Regions from separate parts of the Hyphomicrobium nitrativorans NL23 genome, predicted to be linked through region 2. Evidence: riboswitches for the same ligand, from Rfam matches in the RefSeq annotation. Region 2 holds a riboswitch; the other holds the start of a gene.
The links. A riboswitch is a leader RNA that binds a small molecule or an ion and turns the genes downstream of it on or off. The one in region 2 is predicted to bind cobalamin.
Positions count from the first base shown of each region.

Region 1: another riboswitch for cobalamin. It lies ahead of W911_RS09105 (ribonucleoside-diphosphate reductase subunit alpha); the one in region 2 lies ahead of W911_RS18715 (DUF1636 domain-containing protein).

Region 1 covers NC_022997.1:1,951,580-1,958,640, forward strand. Annotated here, with positions in the region: gene W911_RS09090 (Mpo1-like protein) at 1-221, opposite strand, end outside; gene W911_RS09095 (MEKHLA domain-containing protein) at 310-780, opposite strand; gene W911_RS09100 (ribonucleotide-diphosphate reductase subunit beta) at 922-2,055, opposite strand; gene W911_RS09105 (ribonucleoside-diphosphate reductase subunit alpha) at 2,163-5,036, opposite strand; cobalamin riboswitch at 5,151-5,371, opposite strand; gene rraA (ribonuclease E activity regulator RraA) at 5,524-6,015, opposite strand; gene W911_RS09115 (short-chain fatty acyl-CoA regulator family protein) at 6,038-7,061, opposite strand, start outside.
Region 2 covers NC_022997.1:1,509,446-1,516,506, forward strand. Annotated here, with positions in the region: gene cobN (cobaltochelatase subunit CobN) at 1-3,355, opposite strand, end outside; gene cobW (cobalamin biosynthesis protein CobW) at 3,365-4,402, opposite strand; gene W911_RS18715 (DUF1636 domain-containing protein) at 4,399-4,938, opposite strand; cobalamin riboswitch at 5,051-5,245, opposite strand; gene cobO (cob(I)yrinic acid a,c-diamide adenosyltransferase) at 5,338-5,949, shown strand; gene W911_RS06985 (cobyric acid synthase) at 5,957-7,061, shown strand, end outside.

The DNA.
Region 1 (7,061 bases), 440 kb from region 2:
GCCGGTGAGTTTTTTTCGAACAGGAGATGTCCTGCCCAGGCAAAGCCGTAAGCGACCACAGGTGCCGCGATGAGCCAGCCCGGATGGAATGCGATCAGGAACAACGCGAAGCAAAGGACGCCCATGGCCGTTCCCACGAGGTGCAGGGCGCGCGAGCGACGGTCGCAATGGGCTCGCAGGTAATCGGGCCAGAATTGCTCGAACGTCGCTGGTTTGGTCATTCATGCCCTCGTCCCGGATCGGGAGTTGAACGGCTCCGGCACAGCTGCGGTTCCGGATCCGCGCGCGGTGCAGAGAGGTGAATGCGTATCACGTCGTCGCCGTCATTTCGATCCACTCGGAAAAGGCGGCCGCTTGGCCCACCGCGTTTCCACGTCGGTCCGTCAGGTTCCACACCGATGCGTTGGCGATGCGAAAGCGCCTTCCGCTTGCAGAAATGCGTACGCCTGCGTAATCCGCGATGATGCCGTTCTTGGTCACGCGTTCGAGCAGGCGCGCACGTTCTTCGCGAAGCAGCGGCTCGGCCGAGAAGCGGGATGGCAGACGCCTGAATTCGTCGAAATCCATTTCGAACAGCACGAGCGCGGTCCGGTTGCCGAAGAAAAAGATGGGATCGGCCTCCGTGCCGTGAGCTACGATAGCCATGGGCGCGCGCCAGAGGGCCTCGACGGGATCGGCGTCGCTGTCAGCGACAAGAGGCCGTCCGGTCAAGCGTGCATAGCTCTCGGCGATGCACGCGATGCGGCGATGTTCGTTTTCGGTCAGGTGCGGGGCATTCATTCTGCAGGCTGCGTGTCGTCGGAGGGCCGAATAGGATCGCTTCATCCTGCCGGACGTCCAGGCCCCGTGCAACTCTCCGCACGCGTGGTCGATGCCTTGCGCACCCTGGGCGGTGGTGCGTGCCGCCCAGGGTTTCGTCGATCATTCCCAGGAGAGCGCCCCGCCATTCTGATATTCGATGACGCGCGTCTCGAAGAAGTTCTTCTCCTTCTTGAGGTCCATCACTTCCGACATCCAGGGGAACGGGTTTTCCGTTTCCGCGAACACGGGGGCGAGGCCGAGTTGCCCGCAGCGGCGATTGGCGATGAAGCGCATGTACTGCTCGCACAGCTTGGAGTTCAGGCCGAGCAGGCCGGAAGGCATGGTATCGCGGCCGTAAGAGGCTTCGAGTTCGGCTGCGTCGTGCAGCATCTGGCGCACTTCGTCTTGGAACGCCTTGGTCCAGAGATGCGGGTTCTCGACCTTGATCTGGTTGATGACGTCGATGCCGAAGTTCAGATGAATGCTCTCGTCGCGCAGGATGTACTGATACTGCTCGGCGATGCCGACCATCTTGTTGCGCCGCCCGAGGGAGAGGATCTGCGCGAAGCCCGTGTAGAACCACATGCCTTCGAACACGACGTAGAACGCTACGAGGTCGCGCAGGAAGGCCTGGTCTGTTTCCTGCGTGCCGGTTTTGAACTCGGGATCGTCCAGGTGTTTCGTGTAAGCGAGCGCCCAGGCGGCCTTGTCGGTGATGGAGGGAACCTCGCGGTACATGTTGAACAGCTCGCCCTCGTCGAGGCCGAGGCTTTCGACGATGTACTGAAAGGTGTGCGTGTGCACAGCCTCCTCGAAAGCCTGGCGCAGCAGATACTGGCGGCACTCCGGATTGGTGAGGTGCCGGTAGATGGCGAGCACGATGTTGTTGGCGACGAGACTTTCGGATGCGGCGAAGAAGCCGAGGTTGCGTTTCACCATGCGCCGTTCGTCCTCGGTGAGCCCGTCACGCGATTTCCAGAGCGCGATGTCGGCCTGCATGGAGACCTCGGTCGGCATCCAGTGATTGTTGCAGCCCGACAGATACTTGTCCCAGGCCCAGCCGTACTTGAGGGGCAGGAGCTGGTTCACGTCGGCGCGGGCGTTGATCATTGCCTTATCGTCGACGCGCACACGTCCGCCGCTGCGGTCGATGTGTCCGAGGCCGGTGCCGCTTTCGGCGTCCGGCACGATGGCGGGCGAGGGGAGCGGCGCTTGAGGCGCGCGGTTTGCGGCTGGTTCCGACCAGTCAAGCATGAGACTTCTCCAAGGCAGGATGTAAAGCTGGAGAATGCCGACGCATTACTTACGAGCATTCGGGATCGAGGCCGGGGCGCGGGGGCCCGGCAGGGTTGCGCTGCTGCCTATTGGCAAGCTTCGCAGGTGGGATCTTCGATCGAGCAGGCACGCGGGACGTGCGCTTCGTGTGCGTCCGGCGCCGACACCATGCCGCTTCCCGAGACGGCGTTGAGCTTGCCGTCCGTGCCCTTGAGCGTCGATTTTTCGACATGGGTCGCGGACTGCGAGCGCAAGTAGTAGGTCGTCTTGAGGCCCCGCTCCCACGCGAGCCGATAGAGCGCGTCCAGCTTGCGTCCGTTCGGCGCCGAGATGTAGAGGTTGAGCGACTGGGCCTGGTCGATCCACTTCTGCCGGCGCGAGGCGGCATCCACGAGCCAGTGCGAGTCGATTTCGAAGGCGGTTGCGTAAAGCGCCTTGATGTCCTCCGGCACGCGGTCGATGGCGCCGACGGAACCGTCGAAGTATTTGAGATCCGATACCATCACCTCGTCCCACAGCCCGCGCGCTTTGAGATCGCGCACGAGATGCGTGTTCACGACCGTGAAGTCGCCCGACATGTTGGACTTGACGTAGAGGTTGCGGAACACGGGCTCGATGGACTGCGCAACACCGCAGATGTTCGAGATCGTGGCTGTGGGTGCAATCGCCATGACGTTGGAATTGCGCATGCCGACGGTGCGGATGCGCTCGCGCAACGGTGCCCAATCGAGCGTGGCGGACGTATCGATCCGGAGATCGCCGCCGCGCGCGTCGCTCAAGAGTGCGAGCGAGTCGATCGGCAGGATGCCACGGCTCCAGAGCGAGCCGTCGAACGAGGGATAGCGGCCGCGCTCTTCCGCAAGATCGGCGGACGCCGAAATTGCGTGGTAGCTGATCGCTTCCATGCTCGTATCGGCGAAGGCGACGGCTTCGTCCGATGCGTACGGGATCTTCAGCGTGTGCAACGCGTCCTGGACTCCCATTACGCCGAGGCCCACGGGCCGGTGGCGCAGGTTGGAGCGGCGCGCCTCGGGGATGGTGTAGAAGTTGATGTCGATCACGTTGTCCAGCATCCGCATGGCCGTGTCGATCGTGTGTGCGAGGCGCACGCGGTCGAGGCCATCGGCCGTGACGTGGTTTGCGAGGTTGACGGAGCCCAGGTTGCAGACCGCGACTTCGTCGTTCGAGGTGTTGAGCGTGATCTCGGTGCAAAGGTTGGACGAGTGCACGACGCCCGTGTGCTGCTGGGGCGAGCGGAGGTTGCACGGATCCTTGAAGGTGATCCAGGGGTGGCCTGTCTCGAACAGCATGGTGAGCATCCGGCGCCAGAGATCGACGGCGCGGACGCGGCGTGCGATGCGCAATTCCATGCGCTCGGCCTTCGCTTCGTACTCAGCATAGCGCTCGGCGAAGGCGCGGCCGTAAAGGTCGTGCAGGTCCGGCACTTCGTCCGGCGAGAACAGCGTCCAGTGGCTGTCCTCGGCGACGCGCTGCATGAACAGGTCCGGAATCCAATGGGCCGTGTTCATGTCATGCGTGCGGCGGCGGTCGTCGCCTGTGTTCTTGCGGAGGTCGAGGAACTCCTCGATGTCGATGTGCCAGGTTTCGAGATACGCGCACACCGCGCCTTTGCGCTTGCCGCCCTGGTTGACGGCAATCGCCGTGTCGTTCGCGACTTTAAGGAACGGCACGACGCCCTGGCTCTCGCCGTTGGTACCCTTGATGTGAGCACCGAGGCCGCGCACGCGCGTCCAATCGTTGCCGAGACCGCCGGAATACTTTGCGAGCAGCGCGTTGTCCTTGATGGACTTAAAGATGCCGTCGAGATCGTCGGCAACGGTAGTGAGGAAGCAGGACGAGAGCTGGGCGCGGGGCGTGCCGGCGTTGAACAGCGTGGGCGTCGAGCACATGAAATCGAACGACGAGATCAGGTCGTAGAACTCGATGGCTTTCGCCTCGCGGTCGATCTCGCGCAGGGCGAGACCCATCGCGACGCGCATGAAGAACGCTTGCGGCAGCTCGAAGCGAACACCGCGCGTTTGCAGGAAGTAGCGGTCGTAAAGCGTCTGCAGGCCGAGGAACTGGAACCGCATGTCGCGTTCGGGCTTGAGGGCGTGGCCCAGGCGTTCAAGGTCGAAGCGGGCAAGCTCCGGATCGAGCAGTTCGGTTGCGATGCCGCGGGCGACATAGCTGCGGAAGTATTCGGGATAGCGCTCGGCCATTTCGGCCTGGCTCGCCCGCTCCGGCCGGCTGGAGACGAACGAAAGTGCCTCCTCGCGAAGCTGATCCATCAAGAGGCGGGCGGAAACCTCGCTGTAGGCGGGTTCCGTCTCGATCAGCGTGCGGGCGGCGAGGATCGGCGCCAGCGTTAGCTCGTGGGCGGCGATGCCGTCGTAGAGGTTGCGATAGGTCTCCGCGAGCACGTCCTCGGCGCTGGTCTCGGACAAGCCCTCGCAGGCTTCGCGCACGATCAGCGAGAGGCGCTGATGGTCGAGAGGGCGGAGCGATCCGTCGCGGGCTTTGACGTTGAGGGCGGGCTGTTCCGAATGTTCGACCTCAGCGGTGGCTGCGGCGCGTTCCTGGGCGCGGGCTTCGCGGTAAAGGACGTAGGCGCGTGCGACTTTGTGATGCTCGCCGCGCATCAGGACGAGTTCGACCTGATCCTGGATGTCTTCGATGTGGAATGTGCGGCCGTGGTCGCCCTGACGCGTGAGTGCGGAGACGATTTGGGCGGCGAGATCTTCGACGATCTCGTGCACGCGGCGCGAGGCGGCGGCGCGGTTTCCCTCGACGGCGAGAAACGCTTTCGTCAATGCGATGGTGATTTTTGTCGGATCGAACGGCGTGACGGAGCCGTTGCGCCGGATGACTTGCAGCGCTGGCGCGGTGGCCGGCGTCTTGGCGCTGCCGCCCGAGACGGATGCGGCGCTGGAGCTTCTGGCTTCTATTGCGATGGACATCGGCAAACCCCTTAAAGGAAAAAGGGGGCTTGGGCCGAATGGGGACGCGCATCCGTGCCTCCGCGCATGCAGAGGCGTCAGAATACCACCCACCGGGACACCCCGCCCGAGGACGAATTAATCTCGTCACAGGCAGGTCTCCTGGCTCGCAGGTCAGTGTCGCCTGTCTGGCCTTCCCGGTGCCATGCACCAGTGGCCGCTCTCGACAGGCAACTCGCTGCTTACAGTTGCGGGGGCAGCCCCGGGATTGCTCGCCTTCGCAGAAAGCCGAGCGCACCGGGTTCCCTCTTAGCGCCGAGCGGTTCCGCCCGGCGACCTATGACGCTTTCAATAGCGTCTGATTCTGAGGGTGCCGCAAGGCGGGTGCCGCAAGATGTTGCGTGAAACGCGTGTTTACGGCGCGGCTGTGTATAGATGTTGTGTTTATCGGTGACAGTCGACGGAATGCCGTTGACAGCAAACCGGGATGCGGCGGGAGCCCTGCGTCTTACCCGATTTCCGTCGCGTGTTTCGCGGCGATGACGACGATGCCGTCGCAGTCGGCGGCGACGATGTCGTCTTCCTTCACTTGAATTCCGGCGAAGTCGACGGGAATGTGGAGGGTTCCTTCGCCGCGGCGTGTCGAACGTCTCGGGTTGGTGCCAAGCGCCTTGATGCCGATGTCGAGGCCTTCGAGAACGGCCGTATCGCGCACGCATCCGAACACGACGATGCCGCTCCAGCCGTTTGCGACTGCATCTTTCGCGATCATGTCGCCGAGCAGCGCGCAGCGCGTGCTGCCGCCTCCGTCCACGACAAGAACGCGGCCGTTGCCGGGTGTCGCGAGCACTTCTTTCACGCGAGAATTGTCCTCGAAGCATTTCACCGTGACGGCGCGTCCGTGGAACGCGCGGCGCGCCCCGAAGTTATGGAACACCGGCGCGGGGATGCGCGCGTGCTCGCCGTGCTTGTCGGAGAGATCGCAAGTGCTGACTGTCATCGTTCGCCCTTTCGTTGCTGTGTCATGCGACCGGATATGGGGTGAAGCGCCGCTCGTTTTCGTCGATGGCGGTGCGCCGTCCGATGGCGGGGAAGGCGCGTTGCGGGCAGGCGGGCCGCTCGCAGATTTTGCAGCCGGCGCCGATCGGAACCGCCGCGGATTGATCCTTGAGGTCGAGGCCCTTCGCATACACGAGCCTGTTCGCGTGGCTCATATCGCAGCCGAGGCCGATGGCGAACGTTTTCGATGGAGCGCCGTAGCCGCCGTGCCCGCGCGATACGGTGCGTGCGATCCAGAGGTATGTGCGCCCGTCCGGCATTGTGGCGAGCTGGGTGAGGATGCGGCCCGGGACGGAGAACGCTTCGTAGACGTTCCAAAGCGGGCACGAGCCGCCGACGCGCGAGAAGTGAAAATCGGTGGCGGACTGGCGCTTCGAGATGTTGCCCGCGCGGTCGACGCGCACGAAGAAGAACGGCACGCCGCGCGCATTCGGGCGCTGGAGCGTGCTCAGACGATGGCAGATGGTCTCGAAGCCGACGCCAAAGCGCTGACGCAGTAGCTCGATGTCGTAGCGCAGCCGTTCGGCTGCTTCGAAGAAGCGCCCATAGGGCATGATCAACGCGCCCGCAAAGTGATTGGCCAATCCTATGCGGGCGAGCCGGTAGGTCTCCTCGCTGCCGGATGCCGCGTCTCTCGCCAGCTTGTCGATGGTGTCGCCCATTTCGAGATACGCAAGCTGCGTGGCCATCTCGAACGCGAGCTGCCCCGGCATGAGGGTGGATGAGAGCCGCAGCACGCGCGCGGGTGCTTCGAAGCTGCGCTGCGCATGCGTCTGTTCGTTCGGTGCTTCGATCACGACCTGGATGCGCAGCCGGTCGCTCAAATAACGCTTCAAGCCTGCGGCGCAATCTCCGACGGTGAGGCGCGCAGCGGCGAACAGTTTCTCGGCTGCTTCGTCCAGCTCAGCGAAATAGTTGTGATGGGCGTAGAAATAATCGCGCACCTGCTCAAAGGGCATGAGTTGTGCGGGTTCGTGTTCCTCCGTG
Region 2 (7,061 bases):
CGGCGTTGCGGCGCGGTGTCCAGAGCTGTCGACGGATCGCGTCCTCTAGGCGTGCCGCGATGGCGTGCATGGCGGGTGCGTTGAGTTCGCGCAGAGTGGCGAGGCGTTCTTCGTCCGCGAGGATGCTGTCGTGCACGGCATCGAAAAGCTGGTCTCCGACGATGCCGGCGGTGGCGGCGAAGGCGTAGAGCGCATCCACGCCTTGCGCGATTTCGGCCACGCCACGGTGGCCATGGCCGATCATGCCGTCGAGCCAGCGCGGGTTGGTGAGCCGGCCACGAACGATACGGACGATCTCTTGCTCGATGGTGCGTGCACGAGGGGCCTCGGGCTGGCTCGTGTCGAGGTGATAAAGCGCCGGACTGCGGCCCATCTCGGCGGCGGCAGCGGCGAAACCGCCCGCGAAGTCGGCCACGCCGTCGCCGTCCAAAAGATCGCGCTCGCGGTCGTCCTGCGGGTGAACGAGCGCGTCGGTGGCTGCGATGCGGTCTTCGAACTCTTCCGGCGCGACGCGCTCGGCGTCGTCTGCGCCGTAAACGTGGGAGGATGCTTCGAGATAGGCGGTGGCGAGATCGCTGCGTGCGCCCCATGCACCGTCGAGCGCGGCGGACGCAGCGCCCGCGCCATAAGTGCCGGGCTCGCCGCCGAAGATGCGCGCGAGACTTTCCCCTTTGCGCCGCGCGGCGGCGAGCGGGTTCCAGTCGTCGGGTTCGTCGCGCTCGGCAACGCGGCGCACGGCGAGATCGAAGAGGGCGATCTGGGCGGGGAAGATATCGCGGAAGGAGCCGGAGATGCGCATCGTGACGTCAATGCGGGGGCGATCCAGCTTGGCGATGGGCAGAACCTCGATGCCGGTTACGCGGTTCGAGCCATCGTCCCACTGGGGCCGCACGCCGAGGAATGCGAGGGCCTGCGCGAGGTCGTCGCCGCCGGTGCGCAGGGAGGCGGAGGCCCAGAGATCGAGCATCAGGGCGCGCGGATAATCGCCGTGGTCCTGGAGATAACGGCGGACGACCTCATCGGCTGCGCGCTGTCCGACGATTGCGGCCGTGCGGGTCGGCACTGCGCGTGGATCGATGGTCGTGAGGTTGCGGCCTGTGGGAAGAACGTCGCGTCGTCCGCGCGTCGGAGCGCCGGCCGGGCCAGGCGCGACACGACGGCCGTCGAGGGCTGCGATCAGGGCCTCACGCTCATAGAGTGCGCAGTCCACGATGGCGGTCTCGACCGTTTCAGATCTGGTCCCCGGCGCAGCGCGGACAATCGCGGCGGCGAGTGCAGCGCAGGATTCGGGAGACGGCGCGCGGCCGAAGACGTGCAGGTGGTCGCGGATGGCGAGATCCTTGATGTCGCAGAGCTGGGCGTCGAGCTTGGCGACGGCCTCTCGCGGCGGATCGCTCTTTTCGAGGCCGCAATCCTTGGCGAGGCCTGAGCGCCAGGCTCGATCCAGGATTTCTTGCTCCAGGATGACGATGCGTCGGCGGTCGACGCCGTCTGCTTCGGCATATTCCTCGATCAGGCCTTCCAGCTCTCCGAGCGGGCCTTCGAGCCCGGCTTCGCACAGCGGCGGCGTCATGTGGCCGATGGTTACGGCGGAGATGCGCCGTTTGGCCTGCACCGCTTCGCCGGGGTTGTTGACGATGAAGGGATAGACGACCGGAAGAGGGCCGAGCACGGCTTCGGGGAAGCACGTTTCGGAGAGGGCGAGCGCTTTGCCCGGCAGCCATTCGAGGGTGCCGTGCGTGCCCATGTGGAGAAGCGCGTCGATGCGCTCCTGCTCGCGCAGCCACGCGTAGAGCGCGACGTAGGCGTGCCGGGGCGGGAGTTCGAGGTCGTGATAGCCCGATTTTCTGTCGCTTCGCGCGCCGCGATCCGGCTGGAGGGTGACGACAAGATTCCCGTGCCGCGCGCAGGGATGGCGGAAGTGTTCGCCGTCAAACGCCGGATCTTCTTCCGGCTTCCCCCATGCGGCATCGAGAGCGTCCCTGACGCCGGGCGGCAAGCTGGAAAGGTGGCGGACGTACCAGGCGACCGGAATTTCGATTGCGTCGGATGCCGAAAGACCGGCGAGCCGCGCGATCAAGTTTCCCGCATCGACGCTGTCCGTGCCTGTCGCATAGCCCGCCGTGGCGAGTGCGGAGACGATTTCCGCGACGCTCTCGGGGGTGTCGAGACCGCAGGCGTATCCTGTGCGGCCTGCGCGATTGGGATAATCGGAGAGCAGGAGCGCGATCATGCGTTCTTCGCGCGGCTTTCGGCGCAGCCGTACCCACGCGGCGGCTAAATCGGCTACGTGTGCGACGCGGCCCGCGTCGGGTTCGTGCACGATGCGCGCGTATTCGAGGCCTGGCTCGGCAGCGAGATCCTTCTTGAAGGAAATGGCGCGCGTAAAGAGGCGGCCGTCGAGCTCCGGGAGCACGACGTTCATCGCGAGATCGCTGGGCGACAGGCCGCGGGAAGCTTCGTCCCATGCTGTGCGTGGGTGGCCCGCGAGGGCGACTTGCAGCACGGGGCAATCCGCCGCGTCGAGAAGCGTCGTCTCGTCGGTGCGCATGGCGGAGAAGGCGGTCGCGTTGAGGATGACGTCGGGGCGGGCGCTTACAATGAGGTCCGTCACCGGGTTCGCGACGTCCGCGTCCTTCAAGCTCGTCACGGCGACGGCTATCGCGCGGAGGCCGCGCTGCTCAAGTGCATCGCAGAGTGCGGTGATGGGCCGATAGTCGCCGGCGAGGAGGCTTGCCCGATAGAACGTTACGAGCGCGACGGGTTTCCCCGACAAGCTCTCTACGTTTTCGAGGGCTGTCGGGTTGCCGCTTGCGTCGAGCGCCAGAGCGGCGGGAAGCGCAACGGGCGGATCGACTTCGGTAGACGTGCCGAGCAACTGCGCAGCAAAGAGCAATGCGTTGCGCGCGTTGGCGGGGCCGCCGCTGCGGAAGTAACGCTCGAAGGCGGTCAGCACATCGCGCGGAACGGTCGAGATCGCGTCGAGGCGCGCATCGCGGCGGTCGTCGCCCGGCAATGCGATGAAGTGGATGCCGTGCCGCCGTGCCGCTGCTGCGATCTGCTCGAAGCCATAACGCCAGTAGTCGAGGCCGCCGAGGCCGCGCACGATCACGAGGCGCGCGCCCGCGATCACGCGCTCGATATAGAGATCGACCGACATCGGGTGGCGAAGCTGCTTGAGGCTTGCGAGACGTAGTGTGGGAAAGAGCGTGGGGCTCTCGCTCCAAACCGAGGCAAGGGCGGAGAGATCGCTGTCGCTGAACGACAGGACGACGACATCGGCGGGCGTCTGTCCCAGATCGACCGCGCCGTCTATTTCATCCAGCGATCCCGTCTCGACTGCTAGCAGGTGCATCCGGTCATCTTATACGGTCCCGATGGCCTGGGCGATGGCGTCGCGATCCAGTCCTTTCTGGCCGATCACCACGAGCCGGCCCTGGCGCGGTTCCTCAGGGTGCCAGGGGCGGTCGAACTGGTGCTGCAAGCGCGAGCCGACACCCTGAATGAGGAGGCGCATCGGCTTTCCGTTGATTTCGGCAAAGCCCTTGATGCGCAGAATGTCGTGCGCGTCGGCCGCGGTGCGGATCCGCTCCAGGAGGCCCTCTGGCGCGTCGAGGGAAGGGATATCGAGGATGAAGGTATCGAAATCGTCGTGATCGTGCTCGGCCTCGTTGTCGTGATGAGACGGGCGTGCGGCAAGATCGGTCTCGGCTGCGGCGCCGAGGCCGAGCAGAACCTTGGGGTCGAGCTGACCGCCGGTCGTCTCGACAACCTTAACGGCGCGCGGCACGGCGGCCTTGATCTCGGCGGCAACCTTTTCGCGCTCGTCGGCGGTCATCAGGTCGGCCTTGTTGAGAACGATCAGATCGGCGCAGAGCAGTTGATCCTCGAACACTTCTTCGAGCGGATTGTCGTGATCTAGGGAGGTATCCTCCGCGCGCTGGGCTGCGAGCGCGTCGGGATCGTCCGCGAACCGGCCAGCGGCCACGGCCGCGCCGTCCACCACCGCGATCACACCGTCGACGGTCACGCGCGAGGCGATAGCCGGCCAGTTGAATGCCTGGACGAGCGGCTTCGGCAGCGCGAGCCCCGAGGTCTCGATCAGGATGTGCTCGGGCGGGTTATCGAGCGCGAGCAAGCCTTCGAGCGCGGGCACGAAGTCGTCCGCCACCGTGCAGCAGATGCAGCCGTTCGACAGCTCGACGATGCTTTCCTCGTTGCAGCTTTCGATGCCGCAGCCTTTCAGGATTTCGCCGTCGATGCCGACATCGCCGAACTCGTTGACGATCACGGCGAGGCGACGTCCCGCGCCGTTTTGGAGAATGTTGCGCACGAGCGTGGTTTTTCCGGCGCCGAGAAAGCCGGTCACGATGCTGCAGGGAACTTTGGCGACCACGGTCATGAATTTTGCTCCGGATGGATGAAGCCGAGGGGCGGAACGCGGGCGATCACGCTCTTGCGGAACGGTTCCGGCCGTTCCTTCCAGGGGACGATGCCGTCGCTGGATTGCCGGTAGGCGCGCGCGAACGTGACGATGTCGTCGAGATGCACGGCGGTTTCGAGGTTGCCGACGAGGTATGTCCACTTGTTGCGGCCGGTGAGCGCGATGGTGCTGGGGCGGTTGCAGACGGACAGGCATTGAACGGGTGTGACGTTGACGTTTTCGTCGGCGGACAGGCGCTCGCTCAGGATTGCGGCGAGGTCGCGTCCGGGCTGGAGGAAGCCATCTCCATCGGGCAGCATCTGGCGGCACGTGACGCAGACGAAGACGGTGATCGATGCGTCGGACTTGGGTGCGGGCACGAGATTTTGGAGAGAGTTGGAGGTCGCGAACACGCTGCAGTCCTGGCAAGCCCCCTCGGGGTCCGACGGTTCGGAGCACGTGCATGGCCCGGACTGAGGAAGAAGCGGCGCGCTATCGCCGGACGGTTTGCTCACTGAGAACGCCTGCCCCGCGCGCAGAATGCGGCGCGTTGTTTATCGAACGACGGCAAGTGTGAGGATCGTGTCTTCACGGGCATTCTCCCTGGCCACCCCTCCGGGGCCATGCGAGTGTCTTACTCTGACGGCCGGTCTCCTGGCTCTCGGGTCACCTGCATTCTATCGCCTTCCCGGTTTCCCAGTGGCACGATCGATCGAACGCTCGCCGATTACAGTTGCGGGGGCAGCTGCGGCTTCGGCCTCGCTCGGCATACCGCATTCCCGTTCAATCCTCTTGCGAGGAACCGTCCCGGGTTTGATAAAGGCTGCCAGATCGCTGCGTCAATGGAAATCGGGCGCAAATTTTGGCTTCTCGGCGCGGGGCGCTGGGGCCCATGGATAAGAAAGAGACTTCATATGGCAGCAGCAGAGAAAGACGACGCCCGGCACCGGGAGAAAATGGCGAAACGCAAGTCTGCGCAAGACGCCGAGGTTTCCTCCAAAACGGTCGAAAAAGGGCTTCTGATCGTCCACACGGGCAAAGGTAAGGGGAAGTCGACTGCGGCGTGGGGCCTCGTGCTGCGCGCATTGGGGCGCGGCAAGCGCATCGGCGTGGTCCAATTCGGCAAAGGCGCGTGGGAGACGGGTGAGCGAAAAGCGCTCGAAACGTTCGGCGACCGGGTCGTCTGGCATACGCTCGGCGAGGGGTTTACCTGGGAAACGCAAGATCGCGCGCGCGACGTCGCTGCGGCGGAGAAGGCATGGGCCCAGGCCAAAGCGTTGCTTGCCGATCCTTCGTTCAATCTCATCGTTTTCGACGAACTCAACATTGCGTTGCGGTACGATCATTTGCCGCTCGCCGATGTGGTCGAGACGCTGCGCAACAAGCGGCCGGATCTCCACGTCGTCGTGACCGGACGGAACGCGAAGCCCGAGCTGATCGAAGCGGCCGACCTGGTAACGGACATGACGCCCGTGAAGCATCACTTTGCGGCCGGAGTGAAAGCTCAGGAAGGCATCGAGTTCTAGAGCGCCCATGAAAGCGATCATGTTTCAGGGCACGGGCTCGGATGTGGGCAAGTCGCTCCTGGTCGCGGGGCTTGCGCGTGCGTTCACCAATCGCGGTCTTCGCGTGCGGCCGTTCAAACCTCAGAACATGTCGAACAATGCGGCCGTAACGGCGGACGGCGGCGAGATCGGGCGCGCGCAGGCGCTCCAGGCCCGCGCGGCCCGTGCGGTGCCGAGCGTGCATATGAACCCGGTGCTGCTCAAGCCGCAGAGCGAGATCGGTGCGCAGGTCGTCGTGCAGGGGCGCGTGATCGGCAACGCGCCGGCGCGTGGCTATCACGCGATGAAAGCGCAGTTGATGGAGCGCGTTCTGGAGAGCTTTCATCTGCTGGGAGAAGATGCCGACCTCGTTCTTGTCGAGGGCGCGGGTTCGGCGTCGGAGGTCAATCTTCGCAGCGGCGATATTGCGAACATGGGGTTTGCAGAAGCAGCCGACGTGCCTGTCGTGCTGATCGGCGACATCGAGCGCGGGGGCGTGATTGCGAGCCTCGTCGGGACGCGGCATGTGCTGAGCGTTGACGATGCCGCGCGGATCGTCGGCTTCATCGTCAACAAGTTCCGTGGCGATCCCGCGCTGTTCGCCGACGGCATGGCGGACCTCGCCGCGCGGACGGGATGGCAGGCGCTGGGGCTTCTTCCCTATTTCGACGCGGCAGCTCGGCTGCCCGCGGAAGATACCCAGTCGATGACGCACGACGCGGCCACGGGGGGACGTCCTCTCGTCGTTGTGCTGGCGTATCCGAGAATTTCGAACTTCGACGACTTCGATCCGTTGCGGCTGGAGCCTGTTGTCGATGCGGTCTTTCTGCATCCGGGTGAGCCCATTCCGGGCACGGCTGCGCTCGTGATTCTGCCGGGCTCGAAGGCGACGATGGCGGATCTCTCCGCGTTGCGCGCAACAGGCTGGGACATTGACCTTGCGGCGCATGTGCGCCGCGGCGGCCATGTGCTGGGTATCTGCGGCGGCTATCAGATGCTTGGGCGGAGGATCTCCGATCCTGGCGGCATCGAAGGGGCGCCGGGCGAGGCCAAGGGGCTGGGTCTCCTGGATGTCGAGACCGTTCTCACCGGAA